DNA from 2 places in the Kineococcus endophyticus genome. Region 2 is predicted to be linked to the other one. Evidence: predicted binding sites of a transcription regulator. Region 2 holds the regulator's gene; the other holds the start of a gene.
The links. The regulator HspR, encoded in region 2, represses chaperone genes until heat shock. The targets are predictions, from matches to a motif close to ANTTGAGNCNGNCNGNCTCAANT.

Region 1: clpB (ATP-dependent chaperone ClpB) is a predicted target of HspR. The motif match lies at 1,716-1,738, and genes of this name have one in related genera.

Annotation. Positions count from the first base shown of each region.
Region 1 covers NZ_JBFNQN010000002.1:345,482-348,882, forward strand. The annotation lists gene clpB (ATP-dependent chaperone ClpB) at 1-1,664, opposite strand, end outside; gene AB1207_RS03970 (FAD-binding oxidoreductase) at 1,776-3,326, shown strand; gene AB1207_RS03975 (cell wall-binding repeat-containing protein) at 3,329-3,401, opposite strand, start outside.
Region 2 covers NZ_JBFNQN010000006.1:299,052-302,452, reverse strand. The annotation lists gene AB1207_RS10910 (TetR/AcrR family transcriptional regulator) at 1-55, opposite strand, end outside; gene AB1207_RS10905 (alpha/beta fold hydrolase) at 48-884, opposite strand; gene AB1207_RS10900 (aminoglycoside phosphotransferase family protein) at 968-1,843, opposite strand; gene AB1207_RS10895 (heat shock protein transcriptional repressor HspR) at 1,932-2,354, opposite strand; gene AB1207_RS10890 (DnaJ C-terminal domain-containing protein) at 2,374-3,401, opposite strand, start outside.

The DNA of each region.
Region 1 (3,401 bases), on a different contig from region 2:
GCGGGGATGCCCGTCCAGCCCGCGATCACCTCGGCGATGTCGTCGGGCCCGACCTCGTCGGCGACCATCGGGGCACTCCCTCCGGTCGACGATGCGACGTCCTGCTCGGCGGCCTGCGCCTGGGCGAGTTCCGCCTCGAGGGAGGGGATCTTGCCGTAGAGGATCTCGCTGGCCGCGCCGAGGTCGCCCTCGCGCTGGAGGCGTTCGGCCTGGGAGCGCAGTTCGTCGACCTGGTGCTTGAGGTCGCCGACGCGGTTGAGACCGGCCTTCTCCTGCTCCCAGCGGGCGGTGAGGGCGGTCAGCTGCTCCTGCTTGTCGGCGAGGTTCTGGCGCAGGGCGTCGAGGCGTTCGCGGCTGGCGACGTCGTCCTCCTTGCCGAGGGCGAGTTCCTCCATCTTCATGCGGTCCACGGCGCGGCGGAGCTCGTCGATCTCGATGGGCGAGGAGTCGATCTCCATGCGCAGCCGGGACGCGGCCTCGTCGACGAGGTCGATGGCCTTGTCCGGCAGCTGACGTCCCGTGATGTAGCGGTCGGACAGGGTGGCGGCGGCGACCAGGGCGGCGTCGGAGATGGCGACCTTGTGGTGCGCCTCGTACCGTTCGCGCAGCCCGCGCAGGATGCCGATGGTGTCCGGCACCGAGGGTTCGCCGACGAACACCTGCTGGAACCGGCGTTCGAGGGCGGGGTCCTTCTCGATGCGCTCGCGGTACTCGTCGAGGGTGGTCGCCCCGACGAGGCGGAGCTGCCCGCGCGCCAGCATGGGTTTGAGCATGTTCCCGGCGTCCATGGCGCCCTCGCCGGCGCCCGCGCCGACGACGGTGTGCAGTTCGTCGATGAACGTGACGACCTGCCCGTCGGACCCCTGGATCTCGGCGAGGACGGCCTTGAGGCGCTCCTCGAACTCACCGCGGTACTTCGCGCCGGCGACCATCGAGGCGATGTCGAGCGAGATCAACCGCTTGCCTCGCAGGGACTCCGGGACGTCGCCGGCGACGATGCGCTGGGCCAGGCCCTCGACGACGGCGGTCTTGCCGACGCCGGCCTCGCCGATGAGGACGGGGTTGTTCTTGGTGCGGCGCGACAGCACCTGCACGACGCGGCGGATCTCGGCGTCGCGGCCGATGACCGGGTCGAGGCGGCCCTCGCGGGCCTGCGCCGTGAGGTCGATGCCGTACTTCTCCAGCGACTTGTAGGTGCCCTCGGGGTCCGGCGAGGTCACCTTCGCGCCGCCGCGGACCGACGGCAGCGCGTCGAGCAGCGCGTCGCGGGTGGCGCCGACGGCGCGCAGCGCCTCCCCGGCCGCGGAGGTCGAGGCGGCGGCCCCGAGCAGGAGGTGCTCGGTCGAGACGTAGGCGTCGTCGAGCACGCGCGCCTCGTCCCCGGCGGCCTGCATGAGCTGCAGGGCGGGGCGGGACAACTGCGGCTGGCTGACGTTGCTGCCCGAAGCGCTGGGCAGCGACGCCAGCGCGCCGTCGACGCGGCGGAGGACGAGCGCCTGGTCGGCGCCGACGGCGGCGAGCAGGTGCCCGGCGACGCCGTTCTCCTGCCCCAGCAGCGCGGCGAGGACGTGCAGCGGTTCGACCTGGGCGTGACCGGCGGAGGTGGCGCGACCGACCGCATCGGCCAGCGCCTCCTGGGCGCGAGTGGTGAGCTTGAGGTCCACGGACTACCTCCAGACGGTGTGGACTGACGACACTGGTGACAACTCTGCCAGACTTGAGCTTGTTCCGCTCAACTCTGGCGGGCTCGTCACCCGGGGAGCACAGTGGGGCGGGTGGAGAACGCGCACCGACCCGCACGTCCGACGCGCCGCGCCCTCCTGGCCGGGGGCCTCGCGCTCGCCACGGCCGGGTGCACGGCCGGCACCCCCAGCTCCCCGTCCGGTCCGGCCACCTCCAGCGGTTCCCCCGGCGGTTCCTCGTCGCCGAACTGGGGTTCCCTGCGCGTCTCCGGCGGCGTCAGCCTGCGCGGCGCGTCGGGCTACGCCGACGGCTACGACGTCTCGACGCTGCTCTACAACCCGCGCTTCTCCCCTGCGCCGCAGGCGGTCGCGCACTGCAGGGACGCCGACGACGTCGCCGCCTGCGTGCGCTTCGCCGCGGACGGCGGGGTCCCGCTGCGCCTGCGCAACGGCGGGCACTCCTACGGCGGCTGGTCCGCCGGCGACGGGCTGGTGGCCGACCTGTCGCCCATGGCGGCCGTCGAGGTCGACCGGGACGCGCGGACGGCCCGGGTGGGGGCGGGGGCGCGGCTGATCGACGTCTACGCGGCGCTCGGCGCGGCGGGCGTCGCGGTGGGCGCCGGGTCCTGCCCGACCGTGGGGGTCAGCGGGCTCACGCTCGGCGGTGGCGTCGGCGTGCTCGCCCGCTCGTTCGGCCTGACCTGCGACCAGGTCACCGCGGTCGACGTCGTCACGGCCGACGGCCGGGCCCGCGCGGTCGGCGTCGACAGCACCGACGGCGACGACGCGGACCTGTTCTGGGCGCTGCGCGGCGGGGGTGGGGGCATCGCGGCCGTGACGTCGTGGACGTTCTCCGTGCGACCCGCGCCGGAGGTGGCGGTGTTCTTCGCGCGGTGGCCGCTGTCGGAGGGTTCCGACGTGCTCGCGGCCTGGCAGCGCTGGCAGGCCGACGCCCCTCGCGAGCTCTGGTCGACCTGCAAGCTCCTGCGCAACCCCGACGACGGCGACCGCGTCCAGGTCTCCGGCACGTGGACGGGCGGCGGCGCGCCGGACCTGTCGGGCCTGCTCGCCGACCTGCCCGCTCCGGCGTCCCGGTCGGGCAAGCGGCTGCCCTACACCGCGGCGATGGCCTACGAGGCCGGGTGTTCCGGGCTGGACGCGGACGCCTGCACGACCAGAGCGCTCGACGCCGAGCACCGGCAGCCGTTCGCGGCGACCAGCTCGATGCTGCCGCAGGCCCTGCCGCAGGCCGGTCTCGACGCGGCCCTGGCTGCGGTGCAGGCCATCTCGCTGCCGCGGGGCGCCGTCGAGGCCGGGATGTCGTTCGACGCCCTCGGCGGGGCCGTCGCCGACGTCGCCCCGGACGCGACGGCGTTCCCGTGGCGGACGGCCCTGGCCACGGTCCAGCACACGGCGACGTGGACGGGCACGGGGGACGCGGCCGCGTTCGACGCCGGCGTCGCCGGGACCCGGGAGGCGTTGCGGGAGTGGACCGGCGGGTCGGCGTACGTGAACTACGCCGACCCCGGCCTGCCGGACCGGGCGCAGGCCTGCTGGGGACCGAACCGCGCGCGGTTGCAGCAGGTCGCGGCCGCGGTGGACCCCGACGGCCTCTTCGCCTTCCCCGGCGGGATCAGGATCTGAGGTCAGGCGGCGGAGCAGCCCGGACCGTGCACGTCGGCGTACTGCGCGGCGTCGGCCAGGACGGCCTGCGACACG
Region 2 (3,401 bases):
CGAGGTCCGCGCCCGCGAGGGTGACGGCCGCGGCGTCCAGACCCGCCCTAGGCACGGGCGAGCGTCCGCTGCAGGAAGGGCAGGACGAGCGCGGCGACCTGTTCGGGCGCCTCGACGTGCGGGTAGTGCCCGACGCCGTCGAGGACGACGAGTTCCCCGAGGCCGGCGGGCAGGTCCGACACGACGCGCTCCCCCTCGGCGCGCGGGTCGGCCCAGTCGGGGTCGGCGCCGCCCTCGACGACGACGACGGGGCACCGGACGGCGCGCAAGGCCTCCCCCGCGTCAGCGGGGGAACCTGACCCCATGGTCTTGAAGGCGGCCTTCCGCCCGGGGTCGCGCAGCAGGTCCAGGGTCCGCGCGCGCGCCGCGTCCCAGTCCGCCGGTTTCGTCGGCACCGCGAGGTCGAGGTAGCGCCCCCAGGACGGGGCGCTGCCCAGACCCGCGGCGAGAGCGAGGCGCACCATCGCCTGCCGGTGCCGCCGCACGCGGAGGAGCCCCGAGACGTCCACGGACTGCACGCGGGTGAAGGGGGCCAGCTGCACGAGGCCGGCCACGAGGTCGGGGGCCGTGGCCGCCGCGATGGTGGCCGCCCCGCCGCTGATCGACTGGCCCACGAGGACGGCCGGACCGCCGAGGTGGCGGACGAGCGCGACGAGGTCCGCGGCGATGTCGTTGCGGCGGTAGCCGTCCCAGCCCGTGCTGGACTCCCCGCAGCCGCGCAGGTCGAGGCTGGCGACCCGGTACCCGGCGGCGACGAGGCGCGGGGCGAGGAAGCGGTACGAGCGGCGGTCGTCCCCCATCCCGTGGGCCAGGAGGACCAGCGGCCCCTCACCCTCGACGTCGTACGCGAGGGTTCCCCCGTCGCGGCGCAGGAACTCGGTCATGACCATCTCCTCAGCTAATGTCGTTAGCTTGAAGCTATGCCCATTAGCCGCAGGAGGCAACCCCTTCCGAGACGGCCCTCCGCTCAGGCGAGGCGACGCAGCCAGTCCGCCGGCGCGGTCCGGTAGGGCTCGGGCGCCTCCGGCCAGCCGGCCAGGGCCCGGTCCCAGCTGTCGGCGCGGCTGACGACGGCCAGGCGCACGGCGAGCCGGAGGACGCGGTCGAGACCCTCCACCGGGAGGTCGGGCCACCCCGCGAGGTAGGCCGCCGCCGCGGGCCCGCTCGGGTCGGGGGCGGGCCCCTCCGGCGCGGCGTCGAGGGCCACCAGCAGGCTCGCGAAGGGGTGCCCGACGCACGCGTCGCCCCAGTCGAAGGGGCGGCTCCCGGCGGCGAAGACGTTGCCGTCGTGCAGGTCGTCGTGCTGCAGCGTCGCCGGCAGGCCGAGGTCGGCGAGCTCGGCGGCGTCGTCGCGCACACGGGGCAGCAACGGCCGGAGGTCCGGCGCCCAGCGCAGCGCCAGCCGCTCGAAGGCCGTGGGCAGCTCCGGCAGGCGCAGGTCGGGGACGCCGAGGGCGACGAGGGCGTCGGCGTGCGGCGCCGTGGCGCGCTGGACCTCGCCGTAGGCGCGCAGCGCGTCGGCCCAGCGGCGCTGCGCCGCAGCCGGTTGCAGGGGGACGTCGCGCACCGTCGGCCCACCGTCCGGCAGCAGGACCCACCCGCGGTCCTCCTCGACGGCGAGCGGGACCAGGACGTGCGGCACGTCGAAGCGGGCGAGGGCGGACAGCAGCCGCACCTCGTGCCGGGTGCGTTCCGGGCAGGCCTTCAGCCACACCGGCCCGGTGGGCGTCGGCAACCGCCACACCATCGACCAGGGGCGGTCCTTGACGAGCTCGGCCGGGCCGGCGGGCGCGCCGGTCGCGCGCAGGACGTCCTGCGCCCAGGGCAACGCCGCCTCGTCCACCCCGTCAGTGTGACCCGCGCCCGGGAACGCAGGAACCCCGTCCACCGCGGGAGGTGGACGGGGTTCGTGGACGTGGTCTGCGACCGGTTCAGCGGCTGCGGTCAGGACGCCAGACGACGAGGGCCGTCGAGCGCTGCGACTCCGGCCGCCGACCCATCGGGGTGGCGACGATGTCGCCGGCCACCCCCGCGGCGAAGATGCGCCGGGCCTGCTGACGGACGAGGGCGATCTCGTCCTCGAGTTCCTGCACCCGGTGGCCGAGGGCCAGCACCTGGTTCTCGAGGTCGAGGATGCGCTTGATCCCCGCGAGGTTCACGCCGTCCTCCTGGGACAGGCGCTGCACCTCCCGCAGTTGGGCGATGTCGCGGGCGGAGTACCGCCGCCCGCGACCGCGGGCCCGGCTGGGCGAGACGAGTCCGAGGCGGTCGTACTGGCGCAGCGTCTGCGGGTGCATCCCGGCGAGGTCGGCCGCCACCGAGATCACGAACAGCGGACTGTCGTCCTCGTACACCTCTCCCCTCCTCGTCTCGTCAGCTGCGGGCGCGCTCGGCCAGACCGGCGCGCGGGTCGTCCCCGGCGGTCGCCTTCGCGAACGCCTCGACGGCCTCGCGCACGGCGCCGTCGACCCGTTGCGGGACGACGACCTCGATCGTGACGAACAGGTCGCCCCGGTCGTCGGTCGAACGGGACCGCTTCACGCCCCGGCCCTTCAGCCGCAGCGAACGGCCCGACGGCGTCCCGGCGGGCACCTTCACCTTGACGGTCGCACCGTCCAGGGTCGGGACCTCGACCGTGGCGCCGAGCACGGCCTCGTCGAACGAGACCGGCAACGTCATGCGCAGGTCGTCCCCGTCCCGGCGGAACACCGGGTGCGGTTCGACGTGCACGGTGACGAGCAGGTCGCCCGTCCCCCCGGGACCGGCCAACCCCTTGCCGCGCAACCTGACCTTCTGGCCGTCACGGACGCCCTGGGGCAGCCGCGCGTTGACGGTCCGGGCCGGTCCGCCCCGCGGGTCGGGGACCCGCAGGGAGACCGTCTTGCCCTCGAGGGCGTCGCGGAACGTGACACGCGCGGAGGCGTCGAGGTCCTGGCCCCGGGCGGCGGTCTGACCGGGGAAACCGCCCGGGAAACCACCGGGAGCCGCACCCCCTTGGCCGAACAACCCGCCGAGCAGGTCCTCGAACCCCGCCCCGCCGCCGGCGCCACCGGGCGTGCCGAACCGGACACCGCCGGGGGCGCCGGCGCGACCCTGGCCGAACAACCCGCCGAGCAGGTCCTCGAACCCGGCGCCGCCGCCCGCACCGCCGGCTCCCCCGGAGGAGAACCGGGCGCCGCCGCCGACCATGGCGCGGATCCCGTCGTACTGCTGCCGCTGCTCGGGGTCGGACAGGACCGCGTAGGCCTCGCCGACCTCCTTGAACTGCTGCTCGGCCGACGCGTCACCCGGGTTCGCGTCCGGGTGCAGCGTGCGGGCCTTCTTGCGGTACGCCTTCTTGATCTCGGCCGCGTCGGCGTCGTGGGGGACGCCGAGGATCGCGTAGAAGTCCTTCTCGGCCC